One region of the uncultured Microbacterium sp. genome, then DNA from elsewhere that is predicted to be linked to it. Evidence: predicted binding sites of a transcription regulator. Region 1 holds the regulator's gene; the other holds the start of a gene.
What was found. The regulator LexA, encoded in region 1, represses DNA repair genes until DNA is damaged. The targets are predictions, from matches to a motif close to TCGAACANNTGTTCGA.

Region 1 (15,992 bases):
TACTGCACCCCGATCAGTGAAGGGACGAAGCCCTCCGGCAGGTCGATCTGCGGTGCCGCGAAGGAGTGCCCGAGCGCACCGCCCGACGCGGTATCGGTGCCGCCCGCATGGGCGACCATGAGTTCGGCTACGCGTGCCGCGGCCACGAACGGAATAGCCGGGTCGACACCGCGTTCGAAACGACGGGATGCCTCGGACGGCAGCTTGTGTCGACGAGCCGTGCGTGCGATCGACACGGTGTCGAAGGTCGCCGCCTCGATGAGGACGTTGCGCGTGGCATCCGTCATCTCGGTCGTGCCGCCGCCCATGACGCCGGCCAGGCCGATGGGCCCGGAGTCGTCGGTGATCAGGAGGTCTTCCGGGTCGAGCGTGCGCACCTTGCCGTCGAGGGTCTCGATCGTCTCGCCCGCGGCGGCGCGACGCACCGTGATGCCGCCCTCGAGTTTGTCGAGGTCGTACCCGTGGATGGGCTGGCCGAGCTCGATCATCACGTAGTTCGTGATGTCGATCAGGATGCCGAGCGATCGGATGCCGGCGAGGGTGAGCCGCGCGACCATCCACGCCGGCGTGGGCCTCGTCGGATCGACACCGCGGACGATGCGTGCGACGAACTCGGACGCGCCGACGCGGCCGCGGATGGGGGCGTCGTCGTCGACCGCGACGGCGAAAGCCGTGCTGTCGGTGAGGCCGACGTCGCCCGACGCATGCGCCGCGGGGTCGCGGAACGCCGCCCCGGTGGCGTGCGAGTACTCGCGGGCGACCCCGCGGATCGACAGCGCGTAGCCGCGGTCGGGCGTCACGTTGATGTCGACGGCGACGTCGTCCAGGCCGAGGAGCGCGATCGCGTCGATGCCGACGGGCGCGTCGATGCCCAGTTCGGCCAGGCGCAGGATCCCGTTGTGCTCGTCGCCGAGCCCGAGCTCCTTCGCGGAGGCGATCATGCCGTCCGAGACATGTCCGTAGGTCTTGCGCGCGGCGATCGGGAACGGGCCGGGCAGCACGGCGCCGGGCAGCGTCACCACGACCTTGTCGCCGGGGAAGAAGTTGCCCGCGCCGCAGACGATGCCCCGCGGGACGCCCTCGCCGACATCCACCTGGCACCAGCGGATCGTCTTGCCGTTGGACTGCGGCTCGGGCTCGAACGAGAGCACCTCGCCCACCACGATCGGGCCCCGCAGGTCGAAGCGGTGGACGTCCTCCTCTTCGAACCCGACGCGCACCAGATCGGCGAGCACGTCTTCGGGAGCAGCATCCGTCGGCACATCGACGTACTCACGCAACCACGACAGCGGGACGCGCATCAGACCACCATCCCGAACTGCTCGCTGAAGCGGACGTCGCCCTCGGCCATGTCGCGCATGTCCTGCACGTCGCTGCGGAACATGAGCGTGCGCTCGATGCCCATGCCGAACGCGAACCCGGAGTACACCTCGGGGTCGATGCCGGCGGCCCGGAGCACGTTCGGGTTGATCATGCCGCAGCCTCCCCACTCGATCCAGCGCGCGCCGCCCTTGAAGGTCGGGTGCCAGAGGTCGAGTTCGGCGGACGGCTCGGTGAACGGGAAGAAATTGGCGCGGAAGCGCGTCTCGGCCTCGGGGCCGAACAGCACGCGGGCGAAGTGATCGAGCGTGCCCTTGAGGTTCGCCATCGTGATGCCCTTGTCGATCACGAGGCCTTCGACCTGGGAGAACACCGGCAGGTGCGTCGCATCGAACTCGTCGGTGCGGTACACCCGCCCGGGGCAGATGACATAGATCGGGATCTCGCGCTCGAGCATCGACCGCACCTGCACCGGAGAGGTGTGCGTGCGCATCACGAGGTGCCGATCGACCGGATCGACGAAGAACGTGTCCTGCATCTGGCGGGCCGGGTGGTCGACGTCGAAGTTCAGGGCGTCGAAGTTGAACCACTCGTGCTCGAGTTCGGGACCTTCAGCCACTTCCCACCCCATGCCGACGAAGATGTCGCCGATCTGCTCCTGGAGGAGAGTAAGCGGATGCCGCGCCCCGGCGCGTGCGCGAGAGGCCAGTGCCGTGACGTCCACGCGCTCGGCGTCGAGCTTCGCGGCGGTCTCGGCCTCGACGATCTGCGCCTCGCGGGCGGCGAGCGCCTGACCGACCCGCCCACGGGCCTGGCCGACGAGCTTGCCGAACTCGGCCTTGTGCTCGGGGGCGACCGATCGCAGCGACGCGTTGAGCACCGCGAGCGCGGAACCCTCCCCCGCATGGGCGGCGCGCGCCGCCCTGAGGGCACCGGAGTCATTCGCAGCCTCGATCGCAGCGAGGGCGGTCTGCACCGCAGCATCCACCGCTGCCGCATCGATCACCGGGGGCGTTCTTTCGGGACTGTCAGACACGAGAGACGAGTCTACCGACGCGGGATGCTGCGCCCACCGCGCGAGGGGCGCTCACGTACGTCGGGCAGCGTCAGCCGGCTGCGCGCTGGGCGAACGCGCTCTCGTAGAGGCACACGCTCGCCGCGGTCGCGAGGTTGAGCGACTCGGCGCTGCCGTAGATCGGCAGGCGCAGCGCGAGGTCGGCGAGCGCGAGGGACGCCTCGTCGAGGCCTCGGGCCTCATTGCCGAACAGCCAGGCTGTCGGCTCGGCGAGCAGAGTCCGCGCCGAGAGGAAGTCGGTGCCGCCGACGTCGGCCGCGATCACCCGGAGGCTCGCTGCTCGAGCGAGTTCGATGACCGTCGCGAGCTCCGCGCCGATCGCGACCGGCAGGTGGAAGAGCGATCCGGTCGTGGCGCGCACCACCTTGGGATTGTAGGGATCGACCGAACGCCCGGTGAGGACCACGGCGTCGGCGCCCGCAGCATCCGCAGCCCGGATGATCGTGCCGAGGTTGCCAGGATCGCGCACCTCCTCGCAGATGGCGACGAGCCGCGGCCGGTCCGCGAAGACATCTCGGACCGAGGTCGGGCTCTGCCGTGCGACCGCGACGATTCCCTGCGGGGTGACGGTGTCGGCCATCGCATCGAGCACGGCATCGGTGGTGAAGACCACCCCGATGTCGGCCGCCCGCGCGAGCTCGCGGATGTCGGGATGACGCTCGAGACCGGCAGGCGTGGCGAACAGTTCGACGAGAGTGTCTGCGCGGTGCGTGAGGACCTCGCGTGCAGCCTGCGGGCCCTCCAGGAGGAAGAGCCCGGTCTCTTCGCGCGCACTGCGCTTGGTGAGCTTCGCGACGGCGCGCACGCGCGGCGAACGCGGGTTCTCGAGCACGGTCTCAGTGTAGTGGCGGGGGTGAAGAGGAGTGAGAAAAGGGCGACCACCCTCAGGTGGACGCCCTTTTCGAAGGATGCCGGTGCTACGCGGTCTTGGCTGCGTTCACGTCGGCGGGCAGAGCCGCCTTGGCGGTCGCGACGAGCGAGGCGAACGTCGCCGGCTCGTGCACGGCCAGCTCGGCGAGCATCCGGCGGTCGACCTGCACACCCGCGAGGCCGAGGCCCTGGATGAAGCGGTTGTAGGTAAGACCGTTCTGGCGGCTCGCAGCGTTGATGCGCTGGATCCACAGACGGCGGAAGTCGCCCTTGCGCTTACGACGGTCGCGGTACGCGTAGACGAGGGAGTGGGTGACCTGCTCCTTCGCCTTGCGGTACAGACGCGAACGCTGACCGCGGTAACCCGAGGCGCGCTCGAGGATGACACGACGCTTCTTGTGGGCGTTTACCGCCCGCTTGACTCTAGCCATTTCCCATGTTTCCTAACGTGATTCGGCGCGCGCTCAGCGGCCGAGAAGCTTCTTGGCCTGCTTGGTGTCAGCCTTGGACAGCACCTGGTCCTGGTTGAGGCGACGCGTGCGCTTGCTCGCCTTGCCCTCCAGGTTGTGGCGCATGCCGGCCTGCTGCTTCATGAGCTTGCCGCTGCCGGTGATCTTGAAGCGCTTCTTGGCACCCGAGTGGGTCTTCTGCTTCGGCATCTCTTGTTCCTTTGCGATGTGCGCCCTGCGGGGCGTGGATGTGCTTCCCGCAGTGCGGGGAGTGTGTGGGTGGGCCTACTCGGCGTCTGCCGTGGCGGGCTGGGCGGTGGGAGCGTCGGCGGTCGGACCGGAGTGGGCGGCCTGGCGGCTCGCCTCCTTGTTCGCAGCGCGCTGGGCGTTCTGCTCGGTCTTCACCTCGGACTTGTTCTTGTGCGGGGCGATCACCATGACCATGTTGCGACCGTCGATCGTGGGGTTGGACTCGACGGTGCCGAACTCCGCCACGTCCTCCGCGAACTTGCGGAGCAGTCGCACACCCTGCTCGGGACGCGACTGCTCGCGACCACGGAACAGGATCATCGCCTTGACCTTGTCGCCCGACTGCAGGAAGCCTTCGGCGCGCTTGAGCTTGGTCGTGTAGTCGTGCGCCTCGATCTTCAGACGGAAACGGACCTCTTTGAGGATCGTGTTCGCCTGGTTGCGGCGTGCTTCCTTGGCCTTCTGGGCAGCTTCGTACTTGAACTTCCCGTAGTCCATGATCTTGACCACCGGCGGCTTCGAGTTCGGAGCCACCTCGACGAGATCGAGGTCGGCTTCCTGCGCAAGGCGCAGTGCTACCTCGATGCGGACGACGCCGACCTGTTCACCTGCGGGTCCGACGAGGCGTACCTCGGGGACGCGGATGCGGTCATTGGTGCGGGGATCGCTGATGCGGAACTCCTTCGTGCGGGTGGCGGCCACCACGACACGCGGTGCGTCGTGGGCGGAAGGGGAACAACACTCCACCCGGCACGACGCGAACGCCGGCTTGCTGCACCCAGACTGCTCCCGAATACGAGACGCGGGAACGGAGTGCGGTGACCCGGTAGCCTGGAACGGCAAGCGCGGGTGGGATGTGATCCACTTTCGATCTGAAGCGGAACGCTCCAGAGCCCGCCATAGTCTAGCAGAGAGAGCGACGTGGACACGATTCGGGACAGCGACGATGACCTTGCCGCCGGACGACTGGCGGCCGAGACCGATCGGCAGGCCCGCTGGGAGGCGCAGGAACGCGCCGCCGCCGCTGCGAGCCGCGACATCGCCGACGTGCCGGCGGTCGAGGTCATCACGACAGCCGCGGTCCACCTGATGAGCGCCGCCGCCGTGAAGCTCGGCCTCGCCGACGATCCGGACACCCAGCTCGACCTCGACGAGGCGCGCAAGCTCATCAACGCCCTCGCCGGACTCATCACGGCCGGTGCACCCGAGATCAGCGACATGCATGCCCGGTCGCTGCGCGATGGACTGCGGTCGCTGCAGCTCGCGTTCCGCGAAGCATCCGCCATTCCCGACCCGATCGGCAAGGGCCCGGGCGAGAAGTGGACGGGTCCGGTCAACTAACCAGCCAGCTGCCTGGTGCCGTCGACCCGCACCGGCGCTCGGTGCCTCAGGCGCGGATGAGCTTGACCGTCAGCGAGTCGACCAGCACCGCGATGCGGTCATCCGACGCCCAGCGCTTCGCGAGGCGCGACAGCACCGCGTCGAGTTCGTCCTGATCCAGACCGTGGATCAGCTCGAGCCGGACGACGAGCTCGGGTCCGCGCAGGCGCGACAGCGGGTCACCCGATTCCACCGCCAGGTCGAGCACGGCGAGCTCACCGGAGACGCTGTGCTGCAGACCCAGGAACACCTCGGGCGACGTGTGCGCGGGCTCCCAGGGGATCCCCTGCGCGATCGCCCACACCGCGGGACGACGGATCACGAACTCGGTGTCGGAGCCGGGGTCCACCACGATCAGGTCGGTGTCGTCCGCGGAGGCGGCGAGCGCCGTGCGGACGCCGTCGGCCGGGACGGGCCGAGCCGCAGCATCCCATCGCGCCAGCGTCGCCACCGAGGTGAACACCGGCAGGACGGTGCGCCCGTCGGGCGCGGCCACCGTCACGATCGACAGCTCCTGCGTCTTGTCGACCTTCAGCCCGTGCGCGCCGACGCCCTCATCGCCCTTCTCGGCGACGAGCGGGATCAGCAGACGCGCGGCGCGGTAGGCGTCCACGACAGCGGCCGCGCCGCCCTCGCCGCGCTGGAACATCTCGAGAGCGCTCAGAAGGGCGGGATCGCCGGAGCCGTCGTCGGCCGCATGCGCGTTCGGCTCGAACCGGCGGCCCTCCCAGGGGAGGCCCGCAGAGTCCGCGGAGTGACTCGCGTGGTCATGGCTGTCGCCGGCGCCGTGGTCGCCGGCCGTGTGAGGTGTGTCGCTCGGATCAGTGTCCGGCGACATCGAGCGCCTCGGCGAGGGTGAACGCGCCGGCATACAGCGCTTTGCCGACGATCGCCCCCTCCACACCCAGCGGCACGAGGTCGCGCAGGGCCGCGATGTCATCGAGGTTCGAGATGCCCCCTGAGGCGACGACCGGCTTCGGGGTGCGCGAGGTGACCTCGCGCAGCAGTTCGAGGTTCGGTCCTTTGAGGGTGCCGTCCTTGGTCACGTCGGTCACGACGTAGCGGGCGCAGTTGGACGCCTCGAGGCGCTCGAGCACCTGCCAGAGGTCGCCGCCCTCCCGCGTCCAGCCCCGGGCGGCGAGAGTCGTGCCGCGCACGTCGAGCCCCACGGCGATCACCTCGCCGTATCGCCCGATGACATCGGCCGCCCATTCGGGGTTCTCCAGCGCCGCCGTGCCGAGGTTGATCCGAGAGGCACCGCTCTCCAGCGCCGCCTCGAGGGTCTCGTCGTCGCGGATGCCGCCGGACAGCTCGACCTGCACGCCGCGGACCTGCTTGATCACCTTCCGCAGCACGCCGGCGTTGCTCCCCCGGCCGAAGGCCGCGTCGAGATCGACGAGATGGATCCACTGCGCGCCCTGACGCGCCCACTCCAGCGCCGCATCGACGGGGTCGCCGTAGTTCGTCTCGGAGCCGGCCTCGCCCTGCGTGAGTCGCACGGCTCTGCCTCCGGCGACGTCGACCGCCGGGAGGAGGATCAGTTCGGGCGTGGACGTGAAATCGTTCATGGATCCCCACGGGTCAGGTGACATGCATACTGGCGCGGAGGCACTCACGCGCGCACGGCACGAGGTCAAAGCACGGTTTCAGAGCGTACCCGCGGCGAGCCCGTCGATCCAATTGGACAGCAGTCGGATGCCGGCATCCCCCGACTTCTCGGGGTGGAACTGCGTCGCCGACAGGGGGCCGTTCTCGACCGCCGCGAGGAAGGGCCCGCCGTAGTCGCACCACGTGAGCACAGGCTGCGGGAACGGCGGCTGCACCTCGAGGTGCCACTGCTGCGCCGCGTACGAGTGCACGAAGTAGAAGCGCTCGTCTTCGATGCCGCGGAACAGCCGCGAGCCTTGACCGGCCCGGACGGTGTTCCACCCCATGTGCGGCAGAACCGGCGCATCTAGCTCGGACACCACCCCGGGCCACTGCCCCATGCCGTCGGTGTCGACGCCCCGCTCGACGCCGAGACCGAACAGCACCTGCATGCCCACGCAGATGCCCAGTACGGGGCGACCACCGGCGAGGCGACGCTCGATCAGCTCGTCGGATCGACTGGTGCGCAGCGCCTCCATCACCGCACGGAAGGCGCCCACGCCGGGCACCAGCAGACCATCGGCATCGGCGACCAGGCCACGGTCGGCCGTGAGGCGAGCGTCCGCGCCCGCAGCGGCGAGCGCCTTGACCGCGGAGTGCACGTTTCCCGAGCCGTAGTCGAGCACGGCGACCAGGGGCCGGGCGACAGCATCCGTCGCCGCTGTCGTCGCGGCCGGCCCCGCGGCTGGGCTCACAGGGCACCCTTCGTGCTCGGGATGCCGGAAACGAGCGGGTCGAGCGCCTTGGCCTGGCGGAACGCGCGCGCGAACGCCTTGTACTCCGCCTCGGCGATGTGGTGCGGGTCGCGGCCGGAGAGGACCCGTACGTGCACCGTCATGCCGCTGTTGAACGCGATCGCCTCGAAGCTGTGCCGCACCAGAGAGCCCGTGAAATGGCCGCCGATCAGGTGGTGCTCGTAGCCGACGGGCTCGCCCTCGTGCACGAGGTACGGGCGACCGCTGATGTCGACGACCGCCTGGGCGAGCGCTTCGTCGAGGGGAACCAGGGCGTCGCCGTAGCGCGAGATGCCGGACTTGTCGCCCAGGGCTTCGCGGATGGCCTGGCCGAGCACGATCGCGACATCCTCGACGGTGTGGTGGGCGTCGATGTCGGTGTCGCCGGAGGCTCGGACGGTGAGATCGGTCAGCGAGTGCTTCGCGAACGCCGTCAACATGTGGTCGAAGAACGGCACGGTCGTGTCGATGTGGCTCGATCCGGTGCCGTCGAGGTCGAGCGAGAGCTCCACCGTGGACTCGCTCGTCGATCGGCGCAGCTGCGCCGTACGGTGCGGGGCCGTCCGGTGCTCGGTCGAGGCGGTCATGAGGCGGCGCTCGTCATGAGGGCGAGTCTAGCGAGGCGAGCGCATCCAAGAACGCGGACGTCTCGTCTTCGGTGCCCGCCGTGACCCGGAGGTGGCCGGGGATGCCGACGTCGCGGATCAGCACACCGCGGTCGTAGAGGGCCTGCCAGGTGGCCGCGGAATCCTTCACTCCCCCGAACAGCACGAAGTTGGCCCACGACTCGTACGGCTCGTAGTCGAGCGCTTCGAGGGTCGCCGAGATGCGGTCGCGCTGACCGACGATCTCATCGACCATCCCGAGCATGGTCGGGGCGTGGCGGAGCGCCGCGGTGGCCGCCGCCTGCGTGAGGGCGCTCAGGTGGTACGGCAGCCGGACCAGACGCAGGGCGTCGATCACGGCAGGATCGGCGGCGAGGTAGCCGACGCGGGCGCCGGCGAAGGCGAAGGCCTTGCTCATCGTGCGAGAAACGACGAGCCGTTCTCGGCCGGGCAGCAGTGTGAGCGCGGAGGGCTCGTCGCGGGGCGCGAACTCGTGGTAGGCCTCGTCGACGATCACGACGCCGTCGGTCGCGTCGTACACGGCCTCGATCACGTCGATGCCGAGCGGAGTGCCGGTCGGGTTGTTCGGCGCGCAGAGGAAGACCACGTCGGGGGCGGCATCGGCTACCTGGGATGCCGCGTCCTCCGCGTCGAGCGTGAAGTCGTGCCCGCGCGTGCCACCGAACCACTGCGCGCCCGTTCCGCGGCTGATCAACGGGTACATCGAATAGGTGGGCGCGAACCCGAAGGCCGTGCGGCCCGGGCCGCCGAAGGCCTGCAGCAGGTGCTGGAGCACTTCGTTCGAGCCGTTGCCCGCCCAGATGTTCTCGCGGCTGAGGCCGTGGCCCAGGTAGTTCGCGAAGCCGTGGCGCAGCTCGGTGAACTCGCGATCGGGATAGCGGTTCACGCCGTGCAGCGCCTGGGCCACAGCATCCATGATGTCGTCCGCGACGTCTTGCGGAATCGGATGCGTGTTCTCGTTGACGTTCAGCGCGACCGGCAGTGCGACCTGCGGAGCACCGTAGGGCACGAGCCCGCGGAGGTCGTCACGGATCGGGAGGTCTTCGAGGCGCGCGTTCACCCGTCCAATGGTACGGCCGCGGCGGAACGACGCCGGGTGCCGGCGGTCAGTGCGAGCCGCCGTATTCGCCGGGGACTGCGAGCTTCTGCCCGGTCGACACGGTCGCGCTGTCGAGTGCATTGAGCCGCATGATCGCATCGACGACGTCGCGGGGGTCAGCGCTCGGCGCCACCTTCTCCGCGATCGACCACAGCGACTGGCCGGAGACGACGGTCACCGTCTGGAATGAGTCAGCGGGCAGCCCGGCGTCGCGCGAAGCGAGCGCCGCGCCGCCGCCGAGGATCGCGAGCGACAGAGCGATGACGGCCGGAATCGCCGCGAGGAGGGCGAGGAGGCGACGACCGCGCACCGTCAGACGCAACCGGGTGGCGGACGAAGCTGCCGAGACGGTGCGGGTACGGGAGCGCCGCATCGGGCGGCCGATGGCGATCGCGGTCATGATTCCTCCTGAGTGGACGAGAGATTCGTATTCGACGTCGCGGCGGACGTAGGGCCTACGGATATCTATTCCGAAGCTATCTTCGATGGGCTATGCTGTCAACAGCGAAACAGGATGGGTATTCCTCGAACACGACACGCGCGCAAGGTGCGGGCGGATTTGATGGGATGCGGATACGGTTTCGATAGCAACACCCCACCACGAGCCTCCGACATTCGAAGACGGATGCCAGACCGAAGCCGGTGGAGAGAGACAGGAGCACGATCATGACCGAGGCGACGACGCCCGCCAGCGGGCGTGAAAGGCCGCAGACCCGCCGGCGCAAGAGTCTCAGCGACAAGCAGCTCGCGATCCTTGAGGTCATCCAGCGGTCGATCGCCCGGCACGGCTATCCGCCGAGCATGCGCGAGATCGGCGACGCGGTCGACCTGAAGTCGCTGTCGAGCGTCACTCATCAGCTGAATCAGCTGGAGCTGAGCGGGTACCTGCGTCGCGACCCGGGTAAGACGCGGGCCATGGAGGTGCTCATCGATCTGCCGGGCATGTCGACCGAGAACCCGGCCGACTCGGCCCCGATGGTCGGCGACGCCGCGATGGTCCCCCTGGTCGGCCGCATCGCCGCCGGGGTGCCGATCATGGCGGATCAGCACGTCGAGGAGATCTTCCCGTTGCCGCGGCAGCTGGTCGGCAAGGGCGAGCTGTTCATGCTCAAGGTGTCGGGCGAGTCGATGATCGACGCGGCGATCTGCGACGGTGACTGGGTCGTGATCCGCGCGCAGAACACGGCGGACAACGGCGACATCGTCGCAGCGATGCTCGACGGCGATGCCACCGTGAAGACCTTCCGTCAGCGCGACGGTCACACCTGGCTGCTCCCGCGCAACTCGGCGTTCGAGCCGATCCTCGGCGATGACGCGACCGTGCTCGGCAAGGTCGTCGCGGTCCTGCGCGCGGTCTGATCGCCCCGTCGGTCATCCGCACAGGGTGAATTCGCCGCCGTCGGCTTTCCGCGTCCGCCGATCGAGGCTATAAGGGTGGAATGACCCTTGCCGACTCTGCCTCCTCATCCAGCGATACCGACGAGCTTCGCGCCCGCCTGGACCGCCTCGAAGCGGAGAATGCACGGTTGCGCGCATCCGCCGAAGATGTGGCGATCGCGCCCTCGCGCAGGCGCCGCGGAACGTGGCGCGCGTTCCTATCCGCCGTGTGCATCGTGCTGGCGACGGTCCTCGTTCCGGTCTCGGTCGTCACCGCATGGGCGCGAACCCAGCTGGTGGACGAGACCACGTTCGTCGCGACCTTCGCCCCCCTGGTCGACGATCCCGCGGTGCAGTCGCTCATCGTCGACCAGACGACGGATGCGATCAACTCGTCGGTCGACTTCGCCGGCATCACGAATGACCTCTTCGACGGCATCGAGGGTCTCGGTCTGCCGCCGCGCGCCTCGGCAGCCGTTGACCTCCTGCGCGAGCCCGCTGTGCAGGGGCTCAACAGCCTGGTGACGACGACCGTCACCAGAGTGGTGGCATCGGATGCCTTCGCCAGCGTGTGGCAAGGAGCTTTGACCGCCAGCCACCGCGGCTTCGTCGCGGCGGCGACCGGAGGGACGTCGGGCGGTGCGGTGACCATCAGCGACACCGGCCAGATCGGGCTCCAACTCGGGCCCATCATCGATGCGGTCAAGCAGCGCCTCGTCGACCAGGGCGTCGGATTCGCCTCCGCGATCCCGACCATCAATCGCACCATCGTGATCGCCCAGAGCGACTCGCTCGCGACGATCAGCGTCGTGTACGGCCTCGCCGTCACCGTCGGGTTCTGGCTGCCCTTCGTGGCGCTCGCCTTCTTCCTCGCCGGCATCCTGATCGCTCGCCGTCGCAGCACCGCCCTTCTCGGCACCGGAGTGGGGATCGCCATCGGTGGAACCACACTGGCCGCCGGATTCGTCATCGGCGGGAGCGTGCTCGCGCTGTCCGCACCGAAGCTCGGCGTCTCGAGCATCGCGCTCACCGCGATCTACGACCAGATCATCGGGGCCGCCCAGCAGACCGCTGTCGTCGTCGCCGTGATCGGGGTCGTGATCGCGGTGCTCGCCTGGGTGGGCGGCCGATGGCGGGGCGCGCAGGCGACGCGGCGAGCCGTCGGGGCGGTCAACCAGAGCATCCGCACGTTCCTGGCGGCGCGGGGAGTCGACACGGGGCGATTCGGGTCGTGGATGTTCGCGCAGCACGTCTTGGTGCGGGTCGTGCTGGCGGTGCTTCTGGTGGGGTGGCTGGTGCTGCTGCGCCCGCTCGGCGCGGGCGACATCACGCTGGTGCTCGTGGTGGGCCTACTCGTTTGGTGGCTGACGGAGCTTGTGCAGAAACGCCCCGGCGAAGGAGCGGGAGCCGGGGCAGCCGATGCTGTCACCCTCGCTGACGAGGCGCTCGATGCCGAGCTCGTCGTCGCCGGCGCTCGGGCCTCAGCAGTCGGAGGCACTGCCGTCCTCGCGCCGCACGGGGTCGATCAGACTGCGGACACCGCGGTGATCGATCCTGACGCCGTGACCGAGGTGGTCGAACCGGTCGACGCCGACGCCGTGACCGAGGAGGGCACCGGTGCGACGGGCAAGCGCCCGCCGCGCCCCCGCACCCCTCAGCGTTGACCTCTATGCCAGCCAGCTAGCGGACATGAGCGCGGATGCCTGCCAGCTGGCGGACATGAACGCGGATGCCGGTGGCCCCGGCCTTCGCGTGTCCAGAAGCAGGTCGGTGTCGGGGCGCATGTCTGCCAGCTGGCGGACACGAACGCGGATGCCGGTGGCCCCGGCCTTCGCGTGTCCAGAAGTTGGTCGGTGTCGGGGCGCATGTCTGCCAGCTGGCGGACACGGCCGCCCGCACCTCGACCCGGACCGGCACCGAGGGGTCGTAGAGAGAGGAACCTACTGCCGGCGCGAGGCGGTCCCGGTCACATCGCCGAGGCGGTCGAGGCGGTCGGCCCGCGCCGCCTGCAGGATGCGCACACGCCGAATACGGTGGAGGCATGACCGAGCAGCTCCCGTACGGATCCTGGCCCTCTCCCCTCACGGCGGAGGCGGTCGCGTCGGCCTCACCCCGGATCGAGGGCGCCCGATACGTCGGCGACGAGATCTGGTGGGGCGAGACGATCCCCTCGGAAGGAGGCAGGACGGCCGTACGCCGGCGCACGACGCACGGCGATGTGGAAGATGTGCTGCCCGCGCCCCGCAGCGCCCGCTCGCGTGTCCACGAGTACGGCGGCGGCGCGTGGACGGCCGCGGACGACGGCCGGCTCTTCTTCGTCGAGAAGGCTGACCAGCGCGTGTGGCTGCGCGAACCCGACGGCAGCACGAGGGCGTTGACACCCCAGGCGGGCGACACCCGGTTCGGTGGTCTCTCGTGGCAGCAGGATCGACTGCTGGCCGTCCGCGAGGCGCACGAAGGCACCGCCGTGCCCCGGCGCGACATTGTGCAGATCGGCGTAGACGAGACCGCCGATACCGCCGAAGTCGTCTCGGTCGTCTCAGGCAGCGATTTCCTCGCGCAGCCCGCTCTGTCGCCGGATGGCGAGAAGCTCGCGTGGATCGCGTGGGATCACCCGCACATGCCGTGGGATAGGGCGCAGCTCCGTGTCGGCGCGCTCGCGAACGGCAGGGTCGACGAGTGGACCGTCGTCGCGGGAGCGGACTCCTCCGCTCTGCTGCCGGTGTGGACGGCGGAGGATCACCTGCTCTACGCCGACGATCCGACCGGCCGCTGGAACCTCTGGCAGACGGAAGTGCCGGCCGACGGTGACCGGGCGGAGCCCCGCCAGATCGAGAGCGCCGACGCCGACACCGGCGGACCCCTCTGGGTCCTCGGCGCCCGATGGTTCGCGCACCTCGACGACGGTCGCATCGTGGCTGTGCGCACCCAGGGATCGGACGACCTCGTGGTGATCGAACCGGACGGCGCGGTCTGGCTCCTGGCGGTCCCGCCGTCCGCCAACCTCACGGTGGAAGACGTGCGGGGCACGCGCGTGCTGATCGCCGGCGCCGGGGTCGAGTCCCCGCCGGGGCTCTGGGAGGTCGACCTCGACCGGCCCACCGAGATCTCGCTCGTCCGCGGCGGCGAGTCACCGTGGGGAGCGGAATGGATGCCGCAGCCTCGGGCCCTGTCCACCCCCGGCCCGCGCGGGCCGGTGCACGCGTTCGCCTTTCCGCCGACCAATCCGGGCGTAAAAGGGACCGACGGTGAGCTCCCGCCCTACATCGTCTTCGTGCACGGTGGCCCTACTTCGCACGTCGGCGGCGCAGCATCCGACCGCATCGCATTCTTCACGAGCCGCGGAATCGGCGTGCTCGACGTCAATTACGGGGGCTCGAGCGGCTACGGGCGGGAGTATCGCGAGCGCCTGCGCGGCCAGTGGGGCATCGTCGACGTCGAAGACGTCGCCGCGGCGGCACGCGGGCTTGCGGCGGAAGGATTCGCCGACCCGGAGCGCATCGCGATCGACGGGGGCTCGGCGGGTGGGTGGACGGTGCTGTCCGCGGTCGCGAACACCGACGTGTTCGCCGCCGGCATCTCGCGCTACGGGGTGAGCGACGCCCGCGCCCTTGCGGCCGACACCCACGACTTCGAGGCGCGCTACCTCGACGGGCTCATCGGCCCGCTGCCGGAGGCCGAGGCGATCTACATCGAGCGGTCGCCGCTCACCCACCCCGAGCGCTTCACGGTGCCGCTGCTCATCCTGCAGGGTGCCGACGACGCGGTCGTCCCGCCGGCGCAGTCCGAGAGCATCCGCGATGCGCTGGCCGCCCGCGGCGTGCCCCACGCGTACGTCCTGTACGAGGGCGAGGGCCACGGCTTCCGCCGCGCCGAGACGCTGGTGCACGCGTACGAGACGCAGCTGGCCTTCCTCGGGGCAGTCCTCGGATTCGAGCCGGACGACGTGCCGCCGCTCGTGCTCGACTGACGCCGACTCGCCTGACGCAGAAGGAGCGCTCAGGCCGCGAATGGCGCCAGTTCGGCGGCGAGGCGCTCCGACACGTAGGCGTGCAGGGCCGTGCCGCCCTCTTCGTGCGACTGCGACACGATGTGGCCCGACTCGTGGACCAGCGACACGAGGTCGCCGCGACCATACGGGACGAGCGCGCGGACCTCGACGGCCGGGAGCGGGAGCGCCGCCTCGACGGCCGCACGCAGCTCGTCGATGCCTTCCCCGCTGCGTGACGACGCGAACAGCGCCTTGGGCTCGAGGCCTCTGAGCACCATCCGCGTGTCGTCGTCGACCAGGTCGGCCTTGTTGAAGACGACCAGTTCGGGGATGCTGCGCGCACCGACATCGCCCATCACATCGCGCACGGTCTGCAGCTGGGCTGCCGGGTCGGGGTGCGCGGCATCGACGACGTGGACGATGACGTCGGCATCCGCGACCTCTTCGAGGGTGGAGCGGAACGCCTCGACCAGCTGGTGCGGGAGGTTGCGCACGAACCCGACGGTGTCTGTCAGCGTGTAGACACGGCCGTCGGATGCCTCGGTGCGGCGCACCGTGGCGTCCAGAGTGGCGAACAGGGCGTTCTCCACGAGCACTCCGGCGCTCGTCAGGCGATTGAGCAGGCTCGACTTGCCGGCGTTGGTGTACCCCGCGATCGCGACCGAGGGAATCGTGTTGCGCTTGCGCTCGGCGCGCTTGGCGTCGCGCGCCGGACCGAAGTCGCGGATCTGTCGCCTCAGGATCGCCATCTTGGTGCGGATGCGTCGACGATCCAGCTCGATCTTCGTCTCACCGGGACCACGCGAGCCCATACCTGCACCGCCGGCGCCGACCTGGCCACCGGCCTGGCGGCTCATCGAGTCGCCCCAGCCGCGCAGGCGCGGGAGCAGGTACTCGAGCTGCGCGAGCTCGACCTGAGCCTTGCCCTCGCGGCTCTTCGCGTGCTGGCTGAAGATGTCGAGGATCACGGTGGTGCGGTCGATGACCTTCACCTTCACGACGTCTTCGAGGGCGCGACGCTGGCTCGGGGCAAGCTCCGTGTCGGCGATGACGGTGTCGGCGCCGAGCGCCGCCACGAGGTCTTTGAGCTCCTGCGCCTTGCCGCGGCCGAGGTACGTGGCGGGGTCGGGGTGAGGACGGCGCTGGAGCACGCCGTCGAGCACGACGGCGCCGGC
Region 2 (15,992 bases), on a different contig from region 1:
GGGCTTCGGCTACATCGCCGGTCGCTATGGCAACCCGTGCGGCGCCTGGGACCACTCGGAATCGTCCGGCTGGTACTGATCTTCGCGCGCCGGCGCGGCCGCAGTGCAGCTAGTCCGGCCCGCGCCGCCCGGCGATTCCCGCGAACAGCGCGTGCAACAGCGGCAGCACCGCAACCCACATCATGATCGTTCCGAAGACGAAGTCCGTGGAGCGCAGCAGGATGCCGCTGGCCAGAAGCCCGGCGAACAGCACCGCCGAGACGATCCTCCGCGAGGTGCGCTCGAGCGCGGTGATGCGGCGCTCGAGCCTCGGGTTCTGCACCACCGCTCGGCCCGACTCGATCCGGGTCGTCAGCTCATCCAGCCGCCGCGGAAGGCCGGAGACGACCTGGACCGCCGACATCGCCTCCTTAACGAAGCCCTGGATCACGTTGCCGCTCTCTTCGCGGATCAGTCGGTTCGCGTAGGGCTCGACAGCATCCCAGATGTTGAATTTCGGGTCGAGCGAGCTGCACATGCCCGACGTGAGCGACATCGCCCGGATGATGAGCAGGAAGTTCTCGGGCAGCTGGAACGGGAGGGTGCGGATCGTGTCGCCGAATTCGAGTGCGAAAGCCCGGAACTCGCGCGGATCGACCTCTTGGAGTTCGGCGAAGCCCATCCCGCCGAAGCGCGAGAACAGCTGGGTCATCGCGCGTTCGAGCTCGGACGTGTCGGCCGCCGGGAGGAAGACGCCGACGTCGCGCATGCCGTCGACCATGCCCTTGCCGTCGCGCGATGCGGCCGCGATGAGGATGCGGCGGAGCCCGCGGCGGAGGCCGTCGGGCACCTCGCCCATCATGCCGAAGTCGATGAAGGTGAACTTCCACGTGCGGGAGGGAGCATCCGCCCCGATGTCACTCCCCGGCGGGATGGGCGTCACGAAGATGTTGCCCGGATGCGGGTCGGCGTGGAAGAAGCCGTCGGCGAAGAGCTGATCGAACATCACGGCCGCGAACTCGGCGGCGACCTCCGACGGGTCGATGCCGGCAGCACGGAGGGCATCGACGTCGTTGATCTTGATCGCGGTGACGTCCTGCAGCGTCAGCACGCGGCGGGTCGTGCGCTCCCAGACGACCTGGGGCACGGCCACGCGCGCGTCGTCGGCGAAGTCGGCCGCGAACCGCTCGGAGTTTGCGGCCTCGTGCAGGTAGTCGATCTCCTCGAGGCTGGTGGCGGCGAACTCCTCCACGAGCGAGGGCATGTCGACGCGGTCGGCGACGAGCCGCACCCTGCTGAGCCACCCTGCGACGCGCCGGAGGGCACGGAGGTCGACCTCGACGATCTGGTCGATCCCGGGCCGCTGCACCTTCAGGACGACATCGGTCAAGCCGGTCTCGGCGGCATCGGCATCCGAGAGTCTCGCGCGGTGCGCTTGACCGAGGGATGCTGCCGCCAGCGGCGTCGGATCGACGTAGGCGTATGCGCGCTCGAGCGCCACACCCAGCTCCGCCTCGGCGAGGAGGCGGATCGCGGCGAAGTCGACAGGCGGAACCTCGTCCTGCAGCCCCTCGAGCTCTTTCGTGATCTCGGGGGGCAGCACGTCCAGGCGGGACGACATGAACTGCCCCACCTTGATCATGAGACCGCCGAGGTCGACGGCGAGCACGTGGAAGCGGCGGGCGATGTTCTGCAGGCGCGCAGCGCGGTTGCGGGCCGAGATGCGGGCCAGGCCCAGGCGCGGCAGGAACAGCTCGAACCACCATGCCTGAACCAGATAACGACCTGCGAACCGCAGGATCCTCCGGTAGCGAGCGCGCATGTCGCCGACGTCGGTCATCGAATCTCCTTGACGCCGACGGGCGGCGGGCACTTCGCCGATCGGGGGTGCAGTATCAGTCCTGAGCGAGGATGCTGAAGAGCTTACGACGTGCGTCGTTCAGCACCTCGACGGCCTGCTTCACCTGCTCCGGGCTTCCCGAGCGGCCCACCTGGGCAACCGCCTGCGCCAGGTCGATCCCGGCCTTCGGGAGTGCTCCGGTGCGGGGGTTCTCGCGTGAGCTCGACCCCTCCCACGGCGCCGACTTCTCGCCGTCGGCGTCGACGACAGCGCGCCCCGCCTCGGTGAGCGAATATGTCTTGCGGCCTTCGGATTCCTCGGCGCTGATCAGGCCTTCGTCGGTCAGCAGCTGAAGCGTGGGGTAGACCGATCCCGGGCTCGGCTTCCATGATCCACCGCTGCGGTCCTCGATCTCACGGATGATCTGGTAGCCGTGCATCGGCTTCTCGGCGAGCAGTGACAGCACGGACGAACGCACATCGCCGCGGCCCATGCGGGTCGTGCCGACCTTCTGGTCGAACTGCTTGCCGAACTGCTCCATCGCCTCCCAGAGCCCGCCCATCGGCCAGCCCTGCGAACCGCCGCGACCGGGCTTGCCGAACGCGTCACCCAGATTGAAGTTGCTCATGATGACCTCCTCTGCGCCGACCCATCCGAGGTTCAGCGATATATAACGATATATCGTCGAATCTGAGTGTGAGCGGTGAATTCCAGGTTTCTCCGCTCCGCGAGACTTCGGATCGTCGACTTTTCGCGGCATCACGAGGTTTGTCTTCGCGAGCCATCTTCTGCCGCATCGACCCCCGTGATCCGGCACGAAGTGGATCGTGAGCATCGTGGTGCCGTCGCGCGGAGCGTCGCCTGAGGGTCGCCGAGCCCGCGCCGGTACCGTGGCGTCATGGCGGTACGGCAGACACGCAGGGCGCGCGCAGCGCGCCGGCGCACCCTGCGGGTCGCGGCATCCGGAAGCGATCTCACCGACGCGGAGTGGTTCCGCATCCTCGACGCCTGGGCGGCATGCGCGTACTGCGGCGCCGACGGTGCCGCGCTGCAGAAGGACTGCGTGCTCCCTATCTCGCGAGGGGGCCGCTACACCGTCGAGAACGTCGTGCCCGCCTGCGGGTCGTGCAACGCAAGCAAGAGCAACGACGAGGTCACCTCGTGGATGCGGCGCAAGCGCCTGGACGAGCCGCGGTTCCTGCTGCAGTGGGCCCTCATCGTCAAAACGATCCGGCCGGTCTGACCGGGATTACCCTCGAGGCATGACAGGACCCGATGCGGGCTGGTACGACGACGGCACCGGCAAGCAGCGCTGGTGGGACGGCACACGCTGGAGCGACGAGTTCATCGATCTGAACGACCGTTACCTCGAGCTGCGCACCGAACCCGCCCCGGCGAGCGCCCCCGCGCGGGCGGGCTGGTACGACGACAGCAGGGGGCGGCTGCGCTGGTGGAACGGCACGCGATGGACGGATGCTGCCCGATACAGCGGCTCGGAAGAAGAGTTCGCCGGCATCGTCGTCGACGGGCGCTGGATCCACTTCGGCTCGTCGAGTCTGCCGGTCGCCGGGGCCTCCGCCACTCGAGCCGGCGGCGCCGAGCTGCTGAAGCGGGGTCGGCTCGCCAAGCCCGCCGTAGCCCGCGCACTGCTCGGCCCGTCCGGCCCGATCACCCCGAACCTCCTCAAGCGATCCGTCGATCCGAGCGCGAACTATCTGCTCGTCGAGGTCGGCCAGGAGGTGTGGCTCGCGCCCGTGCCGCCCGGACACGATGCGCGTGCCGGCCAATTCGCGACCTGGATCAACACCGTTTCGCAGCACTACCGCTACCGCTGATCGACTGAGTGTTCTCCGGCGGGTATCACCGCCCGCTCCGCGCCCTCCTCACGAGCAACGGAGAGGATCGTCATGACCGAGTTCGCACACGTCACCGCCACCGCAACACCCACCGGAGGTACGCTCGCCGATGGGCTGGGCTCCCCCATCGATCAGAGCGGCCTGAGCGCCCAGCCCGGTCCGGGTGATACCGCGCTCGGCACCTTCGCAGATGCCGTCCGCTTCGGTGCGGGCGCACACGCTCAGCTGACGGCGACTCCCGCTCTCGCCGATCGCGAGCGGTTCGCCCTGCGCGTCTCGTTCGCAGCCCGCGGCGCGGTGACCGCGCGCCAGAACCTGGTCGAGGCGACGCATGTCCCCGCGGTCCTGTGGATCGAGGCGGGGGCGGATGCAGCATCCATTCGCCTGGGCGCGGGTGTGCAGACGCCTGCCGGCGCGTGGCGCACGGTCGTGAGCGACGACACGCTTGCCGCCGAGCAGTGGCAGTGCGTCGCGCTCGTCCTCGACGACGATGTGCTCGCGGTGATCGACGAGACCACGGGTGCGCTGCTGGCCGCCGTCGCCCTCCCCGAGGCGGCGCTGGGCGTCGCGACGGGAACCTCACTGAGCATCGGCACGCTGCCCGACGGAGCGGGCCTCCCCTTCGCGGGCGACATCGCGGCCGTGATCTGGCAGGACGAGATCGCCGCCGCACTCGACTCGGTGGTGGACGACTGGCGTATGTCGCCTGCGGGCATCATCGACGCCAAGCGCTGGGCGCTGCCGTTCGACGTGGGCGCCGCGCTCGGCAACCCGGAATGGGATGGTGCGAGCGGGACGACGCTGCGCCGCTTCGCCGGTGCCGACATCCGCTTCAGCGAAGACGCCGGCAACGCGTTCGAGATGCACGGCGGCATCCGCGCCGAGTACGACGCCCTCGAGCACGCCGCGCTGCTCGGCTTCCCGGTCTCGGACGAGATCGCCGGGGCGGCCGACGGCGTGCGGAAGAACCTCTTCTCGCAGGGGGCCATCTACTGGACGCAGCAGACCGGAGCGCTGCCGGTGTTCGAGGAGTTCTACGCGGCCTACGAATCCGGCGACATGGCGCCCCTGCTCGGACCCCCGGTCGAACCTGAAGAGGACGTCGCCGGCGGATTGGTGCAGCGCTTCGCGCGCGGCGAACTCTACCTCGCCGCCGGCTCGACGACCGCGTTCCAGGTGGGCGGCGCCATCCTCGCCGCCTACTCGGCCACGGGCGGCCCCGAGAGATGGGGTCTTCCCACCACGAGCGAACTCCCCGTCCTCCGCTCGAACGGCAGCGGCGAGCTCGGCCGGCTCTCCACCTTCGGCGGCGCGACCTTCTACTGGAGCCCTTCGACCGGCGCGCACGTCGTGTACGGCGCGATCGGCGCCTACTACGCCGCCACGGACGGTCCGCGCGGGCGCCTGGGATTCCCCACCTCGGACGAACTCGCGCTCCCCGGCGCACCGGGGGCGCGGTACAACACGTTCGAGCGGGGCTGCGTGCTCTGGTACCCCGACACCGGCATCATCGAGCCCACCCCCCTCCGTGTGATGATCGGCACCGTCAACACGCAGGAGGACGAGGGCTTCGGACGCGGGCAGAACGATCTCACGATCGACGTCGGCCTCCTCAAGGACGGTGTCGGCGTCGACGGATTCCAGGACGTGACCGACGGACACAACATCCGCACCCTCGACCGCGCTCTCGGGGTGAACATCGAACCCTGGCCCGGTCGCAGCTACACGCTGCGCGTCGACGTGCACGAGCGCGACCCCGAAGACCGGCCTCAGCTCGGGCTGTGGGAGAAGGTGCTGGATGCCGGCAACGGCTGGGGTCTGCGCGAGAATTCCGGCATCCTCGACTCCGGACGCTTCTCGCAGATCAACAGCATCACCGCGAGCGTGGCGCCGCTGCCGCCTGCTGGAGGCTTCACGCTGGAGCAGCGGCACTGGGGAACGAATAACCCATCGACCGCCGAGATCTCGCGCACCACGTACGCGACCGCCTTCCCCGAGGTCGACAGCGAGCCGGAGTGGTGGGACATCGCCGACGGCATCGAGAGCATCTACTACGAGCTCGTGTCGAAGGGCCTGTCGGCCCACGGCAACTGCATGGGCTTCAGCGCCGAGGGTGCGCTCTCGGAGAAGGGATCGAGCCTGTACCAGATGCCGCTGAGCCGATTCACGCAGGCGGACTGGGAGCGCGGGCTCGAGCGCCACATCAACGTGCGTCACCAATCGCAGGTCGGCGCGGTCGCGATCTGGAACTTCGTGACCACCTTCCTCACGGGCAACACCCACGACCCTGTCGACGTCTTCCGCACGACGCGCGACGCGTATACGAACGGTCAGCCGCCCGTGATCTGCCTCGCGCAGAACTACGACTTCTCCGGCGCTCCGCACGTCGTTCGCCCGATCGCGTGGCACCAGAACGGCTCGCAGTGGGAGATCGATGTCTTCGACCCGAACTTCGTCGGTGCCCCGCGGAAGATCATGATCGACTCCGACGCGAACACCTTCACCTACTCGGGCGGCAGCGACTACTCGGGCGGCGAATGGTCGGGCGGGCGCCTCTACTACCTCCCCTTCCACGCGTTCTCGGGCAGCGCCGAGCTGCCGGTCTGGGATGCGCTGCGCCTGATCGTCGGCGGCACGATCGCGATCATGGGAGACGGGGATGCTGCGACCGCCGTCACCACTCCTGCCGGCGAGAACCTGCTGCTGACCGGCGCGCCGTCTCGCGAACCTGCTGGAAGCGGCCCGAACGGCTTCGTGCCGGTGCCGAACTACGAACGCGGGATCGACCAGGGCGCGGTGCCGCTCGTGCGGCGGATCGATGTCGAAGCCACTCGAATTCTCGGGAAGAGCGCTGAGATCAAGTTCAACGAGGTCATCGACGCACACATCTTCGACATCGCGGCGGTGGCCGAGGGCATCCTCGCGCGCAGTCGCCGCGAGCTCAGCACGCATCGCCGAGGCCCCCGGGGCATCCACCGCGGTGTACGCGATCTCGTGCAGGGCCTCAAGATCCCGAAGTACATCGTCCCGCGCGAGCGCCCGCACCGCGAAGACCTCAAGACCGGCATCCTGGAGCTCGCGAAGATCCGGATGGACGACAACCCGGTGTTCCTCACGACCGCGGCCGCGCGCGAGAGCGTCGTCGAGGCGGCCGGCATCGATGTCGGCGAGATCGCGACCCGCCGACGCCCCGCGATCTTCGATGCGAAGAAGCTTCAGCTAAACCTGAAGGGGGCGCTCGGCGATGGCCTGCTCGGCGATGGCCTTCTGGGCGGAGGCGCGGTCACTGATTCCGCGGCGCTGCGCAACGAATTCATCACCCTCGCCGCCCAGCTGCCGGAGGGCGACCAGCGCGAAGCCGTCGTCGAGCTGGCCTCGAACGACTCGCCCCTCGATCTGCTGGCCGGCGGAGACTTCCGCGCGCGACTGGATCTCGGTCTGGCCAGCGACATCGGCTCCATCATCAAGGGCCTGTACGACGACGACTTCGTGCTCGACACCGTCTCACGGGGCAGGGGCGGACGCATCGCGATCGCCCACGCCCTGCGCGACTATGTCGTGCGCCACGACGGGGCACGCGGATCGGCGATGCGTATCGCCGGCGAGCACCTGCGGAGTACCGCCAACACGCTCCGCGTCGCTCCGGGATCGGGGCGCAAGGTCACTCTCACGGTGACCAACCGCGTCGGGCTGCAGGGCGATGTCATCCGCGCGCGCTTCGTCGACCTGCCGGCCGAATCGGCCGCGCCGCTCACCCTCAACGTGCGTCCGGGGATCGCACGGTGGGAGCTGGCCGGCGAGACGCTGCAGGGCTCCGCGACCGCGATCGTGTCGGGAATCATCGGCGGGCGTCGCTTCGGCGCCTCTTACGACCTGACGCTGCAGAGCGCGCTGCGCATCCAGCTGCCCCTGGCGGCGGATGCCGCACGCCTGAGTGTCGCGACGACGACAGGACTGTTCGCCGACGCGACATCGGTCACGAAGGTCTCGCCGCGCTGAGGCGCTGAGGCGCTGAGGCGCTGAGGATTAGTAGCCGGTGGCGGCGAGCGCGGCGAGGTCGTCGCCGACGAGGCGCTGGGTGGTCCATTCGTCCATCGGCGCCGCCCCGAGTGAGCGATAGAACGCGATCGACGGTGCATTCCAGTCGAGCACCGTCCACTCCAGCCGCGAGTAGCCCCGCTCGACGCACACCGCCGCGAGTGAGGCGATCAGCGCCTTGCCGTAGCCGCGGCCACGCTGCTCCACTCCGACGAAGAGGTCTTCCAGCCAGATGCCGTGCCGCCCGGTCCACGTCGAATACGTGAGGAACCAGATCGCGATGCCGACGATCGAGCCCTCGCGCTCTACGACGTGGGCGAACACGCGGGGCTCGTCGCCGAACAGCGAGGCGGTGAGCATCTCAGCGGTGCCAGTGACAGCATCCGGTTCATGCTCGTAGTCGGCGAGTGCCTGGATGCACGCGAGGATCCCCGCTTCATCGCCCGGTTGCGCCGCGCGCAGCACGGCTTCGTTCTGGGGGGCGCCGTCGCCCAGGGTGCGGGGATTCACGGCTCCATCATCGCCTACGTCGAGCGCGAGCATCCATTCAAAGGAATGGATGCGGCATCCCCATCGTTGTCGTCATCATGCAACGATTCGGAACCCTCTCGTTCGGACACTACGGGCCGCTAGGCGGTGGTCGGGAGCTCACCGCCGGCGACTCGCTGCACCAGGCCATCGACCTCGCACAGGGGATGGACGATCTCGGCGTCGACGGCGTCTACTTCCGCGTGCACCACTTCGCGCGCCAGCAGGCCTCGCCCATGCCGCTGCTGGCCGCCATCGCCGCGCGCACCGAACGTATCGAGGTGGGCACCGGCGTCATCGACATGCGCTACGAGAACCCCCTCTACCTCGCCGAGGAAGCGGCCGCGGTCGACCTGATCAGCGATGGACGACTGGCGCTGGGCGTGAGCCGCGGGTCACCCGAGTCGGTCGTCCGCGGATTCGAGACGTTCGGCTACACGGGATCGCAGGATTCCCGCGGCGCCGACATCGCCCGCGAGCACTTCTCGACGTTCCTCAGGGCGATCGAGGGCGAGGGGTTGGCCGAGCGCGATCCGAACAGCCCGTTCGGCGGCGGCACCGGTCTGCAGCGCATCGAGCCGTACTCCCCCGGACTGCGCTCGCGCATCTGGTGGGGTGCCGGCAACAGCGAGACGGCCGAATGGGCGGGGCGCATGGGTGTGAACCTCATGTCGTCGACGCTCCTGACCGAAGACAAGGGTCTGCCCTTCGACGAGCTGCAGGCGCAGCAGATCGACGCGTTCCGTGCCGCGTGGCGCGAAGCTGGGCATGCGGGCGAGCCGCGCACGTCGGTGAGCCGCAGCATCTTCCCGATCACGACCGACGAAGAGGACATGTACTTCGGCGGCCGTCAGGACGGCGATGGCATCGGCTACATCGACGGCATGCGCTCGACGTTCGGCAAGACGTACGCGGCAGCGCCCGACGTGCTCGTGGAGCAGCTGCTCGGGGATGCCGCGATCCAGACCGCCGACACGCTCATGCTGACGATCCCGTCGCAGCTGGGCGTCGCGTTCAATCTGCGCATGGTCGAGTCGTTCGCGAAGTACGTCGCGCCGGCGCTGGGCTGGGTCGGGACCCGGGTCAGCTGACCCAGCGGGCTACCCGGCCTACTCGGCGACCTTCCTCAGAACGGGGGCCGCAGCTTCCCACCATTGTTCGGCGATGAGCCGGTGTCCGTATGGCGTGGGGTGCACGCTGTCTGCCGCGATCTCCGCCGGAGACAGCGCGTCCGCGGCACTGTTCAGGACGGCATCCAACGGAACGAGGATCGCACCGTGCTTGTCGGCGAGTCGCCGGACGGCGGCGATCTTCTCATCGAGGTCTTCCGCCCGCCACGCGAGGCGTTCGTCCGTGACCGGGACGAGGAACGGCTCCATCAGGATGATGCGCTCCACGCCCGCCGCCGCGGCGGCGCCCAGCAGCCGGTCGTAGCCGGCCTCGAACGCCTCGGCGGACGTCGGATCGTCACTGTCGTACCGGCGCCACGTGTCGTTCACTCCGACGAGGACCGTCAGCACGTCGGGGCGGGCCGCGAGCACGTCTTCGTCCCACCGGTGCTCCAGGTCGACGATTCGGTTGCCACTGATACCGGTGTTCCGGATCACGAGGTCGGAACCCGCGGCCTTCTCCGCGATGAGACGGACGTAGCCCCCGCCGAGGCCCTCGGGGTCGTCCCGCCTGCCTGAATCGGTGATGCTGTCACCGGTGAAGACGACGATCTGCGGGGTACTGGCGGTCATTCAAGGGCTCCTGTCGGATGGCGTGCGCGCCCGTCAGGCGTCCATCCCATTCAACCATTTCCGGCCCCGTGCGGCGTTCCTCCAGCCCGTCGCGAGCGTTCGTCCATCCCGTCGCCGACGTGACGCTCACTCCGCGAAGCTCGGCTGATCGCCCCGAGATCTGATGCCTGCCGACGCCTCCCCAGGACCCCTGCGTGTCCGAATCCCTCCACAGGCTCTCGTATTTCTGTTCTGATGTCTGAGGGTCCTGTCACGATAGCTGTATGAACATCCTCACCGCGATACGCGACCGGGTCGACCGGCTTGCGGCGTGGGATGAACTGGATGTCGAGGCTGCGGCGTTGCCGTCGTGCGCGGTGCGGTTGAGTGATTCGTCGGTGCTGGATGCTCTGGCCGACGTGACAGCGTTGGCCAATGACGCCGCGCGGTTGCAGGCCGTGCTCGCCGGTGTCGCGGCGCAGCGTTCTCGACGTGACGACGGAGGCGGAGGCCTTGCTGCCGGGCAGGGATTCGCGTCGCCGGTGTCGTTGATCCAGTCGATCACGGGCGGAACGAAGGCCGACGCCACCCGGCAGGTGCGGGTCGGCGTGGCGCTGGTGGAAGGCGCCGCCGGTGAGCCGGCCGATCCGACAATCAAGGCCGCGGCGCCGTGGCATGAACCACTGCGCACCGCGCTGCTCAGCGGCGCGCTCACCCCCGCTCAGCATGACGCGATCCGCGGCGGGCTCGGCGAACCAGCGGTGATCGGCGACATCACGATCGACTCCGAGGCGGTCTGCGAAGCGTGGACCCTCGCCGCGGAAGGTCTCGTGGCAGAGGCGTCTCAGATGCCCGTGGAGGAGCTCGGCAAGCGAGCGCGGATCATCCGTGACCTGCTCGACCCCACCGGCGCCGAAGCGCGCTTCGCGAAGCGGTACGAATCGCGCGCGTACCGGATGTGGACCGACGCCGACGGTCAGCACCACGCCAAGATCACCTACGACGACGAGATGGCGCTGTGGGTGCGGACGATCCTCGACGCGGCACTGCGTCCTCGCCGGGGCGGACCGAGGTTCGTGAACAGCGCCGACGTCACCGCGGCCGACAAGCTGCGCGACGATCCCCGCACCAACGATCAACTCGCCTACGACCTGCTCATGGACGTCCTGCGCGCCGGAGCACTCGCTTCTGCCAGCGATGTGTTCGGTGCCCGCCAGCCGGGGGTGCGTCTGGTCACGGTGAACGACATCCAGGGTCCGCGAGACGCATTCGGACGTCTCCTCGGCACCGGGCAAGCCGAAGACGGCGGCGATGCGTTCCCGGGCTCCGTGATCGATCGTGCGGTGTGCGCCGCCGGCACCGTGACGATCACCGCGGATCGACACGGGAACCCGCTCGACGTCGGACGCGCGCACAGGCTGTACACCGCTACGCAGACGCTTGCTCTCGCCGCACGCGACGGCGGATGCATGTGGCCCGAATGCACACGCCCCGTCTCGTACTGCGAAGCACACCACATCGACCCCTATGCCGACGGCGGACGAACCGACATCGACCGCGGCATCCTCCTCTGCCGACACCACCACATGACCCTGCACAACCACGGATGGAAGATCACCCGAAACGGCCATGAGAACTTCATGCTCCACCCACCCGGCGGCCGCCGACCCATCGCCCTGACATCGAAAGCGGCGTGGAAATGGGCCTGGGATCCACCACCACCACAACCCCAACGCGCCGGCTGGCGAGCCGCGTGAAGGACGCGAATCAGACCTGGATATCTCGACATCAAGAAGAAATCCCTCGACGTCGAGAGGCTTCATCCAGCCGCTCGCGGGCCCCATGAATAATGAGGCCATGTCCTCCACGACAGCCGGATACAGCGCCATCTCCAGCTACAGCCGCGTCGAGATCCTGCGACTGCTGACCGAGCGGACCCGCCGCACGATCACCGAATTGAGCGAGGCCACCGCCCTTCACCCCAACACCGTCCGCGAGCACTTGCAGCGCCTCGAGGCCGACGGACTCGTCGTCCGCACCATCGAGCACCGCACCACGCGCGGCCGGCCGCGAGTGCTGTTCACCGCTGTCATGGGTGAGGCGGCCATCTCGAGCCCGGTCGCCAAACGGAAGGTCCGCGAAGCGGCGAACCGCGGCGATCTCATGCGGCGGATGATCCCGGACGCCGAACCCGACACGCGCGACCTCGACCCCGACGCGCTCCACCAGCTGGACGCGATCGTCGAGCACCTCGCCGACTCCGGGTTCGACCCCGCCTTCGACGCTCACAACCTGACGCTCGAGGTGAGGCGGTGCCACCATCAGGCGACGCAGGCGGACCATCGCGAGACGTTGTGCGCCGTGCACCTCGGCATCATGCAGGGCGTGCTCACCGAAGCCGGCGGTCCGCTGCGCGCCGTCGCCGTGCGCCCCGAGGGCGTGCCGAACGGCTGCGTCCTGCAGCTCGCACGTTCGCACGCCGCCGCCTGATCGCCGAGCGCCGGAGCGCCGGAGTGCGAGTATTCGGCGTCAGCCGCCGATCGCGTTCATCCCTCGCGCGGGCTGGAGGAAGCTCGGGTCGTTGATCGCGTGACCAGGGAGCTTTCCGCTGACGCAGGAGCGCAGCATCCGATCGATGCCCAAGTCGATCGACGACGCTTCGGCGGGCTCAGCGATTGATCTCAGGATCGGCACCAGGTCGTACTCGGTCGTCGAGAAGAGACAGTTGCGCAATTGCCCGTCGGCCGTCAGCCGCAGCCGGTCGCAATCACCGCAGAACGGTGCGGTGACCGACGCGATGATCCCGACCGTGTGCGGGCCGCCATCCAGCGTCCATCTTTCGGCGGGCGCTCCCCCGCGCCCCGGGATCGGCGTGAGCTCCCACCGCTCCGAGAGAGCGGCGAGGATCTCGTCGCGCGTCACCATCTGGGCGCGGTCCCACGTGTGCCCGGCATCCAGCGGCATCTGCTCGATGAACCGCAGCTCGGCGCCGTGCTCGACCGCGAAGGCGACCAGATCGGGCAGCTCGTCGTCGTTGACACCCCGCATCGCGACCGTGTTCAGCTTGAGCGGACGAAGACCGGATGCTGCGGCCGCCGCGATCCCCTCGAGGACGTCGTCGAGCCGATCGCGCCGCGTGAGTTCGCGGAACCTCTCGCGGTCGAGCGTGTCGATGCTGATGTTCACGCGGTGCAGCCCCGCGTCGATCAAATCGGGCAGCAGCGCTGCCAGGCGGATGCCGTTGGTCGTCATCGCGAGCTGCACCGGCCCGTCGGCGCCCACGATCGCACTGAGGCGCCGCACCACCTCGACGATGTCGGCCCGCAGCAGCGGCTCACCGCCCGTGAGCCGGAACGTCGTGACGCCGTCGGCCGCAGCGACCCGCGCGATCCGCTCGATCTCCTCGAGGCTCAGGATGCTGGAGCGCGCCAGCCACTCGTTCCCCTGCTCGGGCATGCAGTAGGTGCAGCGCAGTGAGCAGCGATCGGTGAGCGAGATCCGAAGATCGCGATGCACGCGCCGGTGCGTGTCGACCAGCGGTGCACCGAGTGCGGCGGGCGCAGCATCCGTCCGGCCGTCCGTCGGGAGCGCTGCACGGACGCCGATCATGACGGGAACAGCCGTCATGATCGCGAACTCGCGCCGCATCGTGCACTCATCCTTCGAGCGTAATCGCGACCTCACCGCGCGGGGCCGTTTTTCACGGCCCGCGGCACTGGCGTGAGTCGGGTCGATGCGGGAGCCTGGACGGGCACGGGAGAACTGCCCATGGCGTGTGGTCTGACCACATGTTACTGTGGTCAGACCACACTCTCAGAGTGATCGGAGGCACCTCGGTGGACCTGCTCGACCCCCTGCTGCTCGCGCGTTGGCAGTTCGGTCTCACGACCCTCTACCACTTCCTCTTCGTGCCCCTCACGCTCGGGATGGCGCTGACCGTCTCGATCTTCCAGACGGCGTGGTTCCGCACCGCGAACCTCAAGTGGCTGCACCTGACCCGCTTCTTCGGCAAGATCTTCCTGATCAACTTCGCCATGGGTGTGGTGACCGGCATCGTCCAGGAGTTCCAGTTCGGGATGAACTGGTCGTCGTACTCGCGCTTCGTCGGTGACGTGTTCGGCGCACCCCTCGCGTTCGAGGGGCTCATGGCCTTCTTCTTCGAGGCCACCTTCATCGGGTTGTGGATCTTCGGCTGGGACAAGCTGCCCAAGGGCCTGCACCTGGCCAGCATCTGGATCGCCACGATCGGCGCCTGGTTCTCGGCGTATTTCATCCTCGCAGCCAACGCGTTCATGCAGAACCCGGTCGGCTACAAGATGGCGGCCGACGGCCACCGCGCCGAGATGACCGACTTCTTCGCGGTTCTCACCAATCGGGTGGCCCTGGCAGCCCTCCCGCACACGCTGTTCGCCGCGTTCATGATGACGATGGGCGTCATCGTCTCGATCTCGGCGTGGCACCTCGTGCGTCGGCGCAACATCGAGATGATGCGCACGTCGCTGCGCTACGGCCTGTGGGGCCTGATTATCGCGTTCGTCGGCGTCGCCGTCTCGGGCGACCAGCTCGGGCTCGTGATGGTCTCGACCCAGCCGATGAAGATGGCCGCCGCCGAAGCCCTCTTCAACACGGCGTGCGGGGCGAACGCCTCGTTCTCGGTCTTCACTCTCGGCACACCGGACGGAACCTCCGAGCTCTTCTCGATCCGCGTGCCCTACCTGCTGTCGTTCCTGTCGACGCACACCTTCGATGGCTGCGTCGAAGGCATCAACGACCTGAACAACGCGTATGCGACGCAGCTCTTCCCGCAGTTCGCCGACCGGGTGAACGGCAACTTCGCGCCGGTGCTGTGGATCACGTACTGGTCGTTCCGCTGGATGATCGGGCTCGGCGGCATCGCCGCGCTGGTGTCGGTCGCGGGCCTGTGGCTCACCCGCAAGAAGGCTAAGCGCGAGGTACCCACCTGGGCGTGGCGTCTGGCGATCTGGGCATGGCCGGCGTCGCTGTTCGCAATCCTGGTGGGCTGGGTGTTCACCGAGATGGGTCGACAGCCCTGGATCGTGTTCGGCCTGATGCTCACCCAGGACGGCGTCTCGCCGAGCGTCCCGGGCTGGACGGTGCTCATCTCGCTCGTCGCCTTCACCGCGATCTACGCGATCCTGGCGGTCGTCGAGATCGGGCTCATCATGAAGACCGCGCACACCGGGCCTGAACCCCTACCCGGTCCGGGCGACCCGGATCCGACGGATCACGCGCTCGAAGACACCCCGACGACGGTCTACTAGGAGCCCGCCATGGATCTCGCATACGTCTGGTTCTTCATCATCGGCGCGCTCTTCGTCGGCTACTTCGTGCTCGACGGGTTCGACTTCGGAGTCGGGATGTCGCTGCCGTTCCTCGGCAAAGACGACATCGGCCGCCGCCAGATCATCAACACGATCGGCCCCGTGTGGGACCTCAACGAGACGTGGGTCATCGTCGCGGGAGCCTGTCTGTTCGCGGCCTTTCCGGAGTGGTACGCGACGATGTTCAGCGGCTTCTACCTCGCGCTCCTGCTGATCCTGCTCGCCCTGATCCTCCGCGGCGTTTCCTTCGAGTATCGCCACCAACGCGACTCACTCCAGTGGAAAAAGGGCTTCGACACGATGATCGTCGTCGGCTCGGCCGTGCCGGCCGTCCTGTGGGGCGTGGCACTGGCCAACATCGTGCAGGGCGTCCCGATCGACGCGAGCCACGAGTTCACCGGCTCGCTCCTCACACTGCTCAACCCCTACGGCCTGCTGGGGGGCCTCACCACCCTGCTGCTGTTCTTCACCCACGGCGTCTACTTCGTCGCGCTGAAGACCGACGGCCAGGTGCACGACGACGCCCGCACGCTCGCTCGGCGAGCCGGGATGATCACGGTCGTGGTGGCCGCGATCTTCCTGATCTGGACGATCTTCATCGCCGCACGCAACGGTGCGCCGCTCATGGCCGCCGTCATCGCGTGTGCCGCGATCGCGGCGGTGTGCCTGGTCATGTCGATTCTGTTCA

Region 2: the regulator LexA is predicted to act here: its motif matches at 10,202-10,217, upstream of ACFE6Z_RS10555 (DUF222 domain-containing protein).

The regions. Positions count from the first base shown of each region.
Region 1 is NZ_CAXTJR010000002.1:352,903-368,894, reverse strand. Features, by position in the region: gene pheT (phenylalanine--tRNA ligase subunit beta) at 1-1,301, opposite strand, end outside; gene pheS (phenylalanine--tRNA ligase subunit alpha) at 1,301-2,356, opposite strand; gene ACFE6Z_RS06925 (TrmH family RNA methyltransferase) at 2,427-3,227, opposite strand; gene rplT (50S ribosomal protein L20) at 3,313-3,696, opposite strand; gene rpmI (50S ribosomal protein L35) at 3,730-3,924, opposite strand; gene infC (translation initiation factor IF-3) at 4,000-4,665, opposite strand; gene ACFE6Z_RS06905 (DUF1844 domain-containing protein) at 4,930-5,304, shown strand; gene ACFE6Z_RS06900 (SseB family protein) at 5,351-6,181, opposite strand; gene priA (bifunctional 1-(5-phosphoribosyl)-5-((5-phosphoribosylamino)methylideneamino)imidazole-4-carboxamide isomerase/phosphoribosylanthranilate isomerase PriA) at 6,165-6,911, opposite strand; gene hisH (imidazole glycerol phosphate synthase subunit HisH) at 6,990-7,685, opposite strand; gene hisB (imidazoleglycerol-phosphate dehydratase HisB) at 7,682-8,311, opposite strand; gene ACFE6Z_RS06880 (histidinol-phosphate transaminase) at 8,325-9,410, opposite strand; gene ACFE6Z_RS06875 (LysM peptidoglycan-binding domain-containing protein) at 9,457-9,849, opposite strand; gene lexA (transcriptional repressor LexA) at 10,116-10,808, shown strand; gene ACFE6Z_RS06865 (hypothetical protein) at 10,889-12,490, shown strand; gene ACFE6Z_RS06860 (prolyl oligopeptidase family serine peptidase) at 12,868-14,796, shown strand; gene hflX (GTPase HflX) at 14,826-15,992, opposite strand, start outside.
Region 2 is NZ_CAXTJR010000005.1:87,299-103,290, forward strand. Features, by position in the region: gene ACFE6Z_RS10510 (lytic transglycosylase domain-containing protein) at 1-79, shown strand, start outside; gene ACFE6Z_RS10515 (ABC1 kinase family protein) at 110-1,819, opposite strand; gene ACFE6Z_RS10520 (PadR family transcriptional regulator) at 1,875-2,447, opposite strand; gene ACFE6Z_RS10525 (HNH endonuclease) at 2,718-3,062, shown strand; gene ACFE6Z_RS10530 (DUF2510 domain-containing protein) at 3,082-3,654, shown strand; gene ACFE6Z_RS10535 (LGFP repeat-containing protein) at 3,727-7,674, shown strand; gene ACFE6Z_RS10540 (GNAT family N-acetyltransferase) at 7,702-8,223, opposite strand; gene ACFE6Z_RS10545 (LLM class flavin-dependent oxidoreductase) at 8,301-9,332, shown strand; gene ACFE6Z_RS10550 (SGNH/GDSL hydrolase family protein) at 9,351-9,983, opposite strand; gene ACFE6Z_RS10555 (DUF222 domain-containing protein) at 10,247-11,719, shown strand; gene ACFE6Z_RS10560 (ArsR family transcriptional regulator) at 11,820-12,452, shown strand; gene moaA (GTP 3',8-cyclase MoaA) at 12,492-13,589, opposite strand; gene ACFE6Z_RS10570 (cytochrome ubiquinol oxidase subunit I) at 13,799-15,244, shown strand; gene cydB (cytochrome d ubiquinol oxidase subunit II) at 15,254-15,992, shown strand, end outside.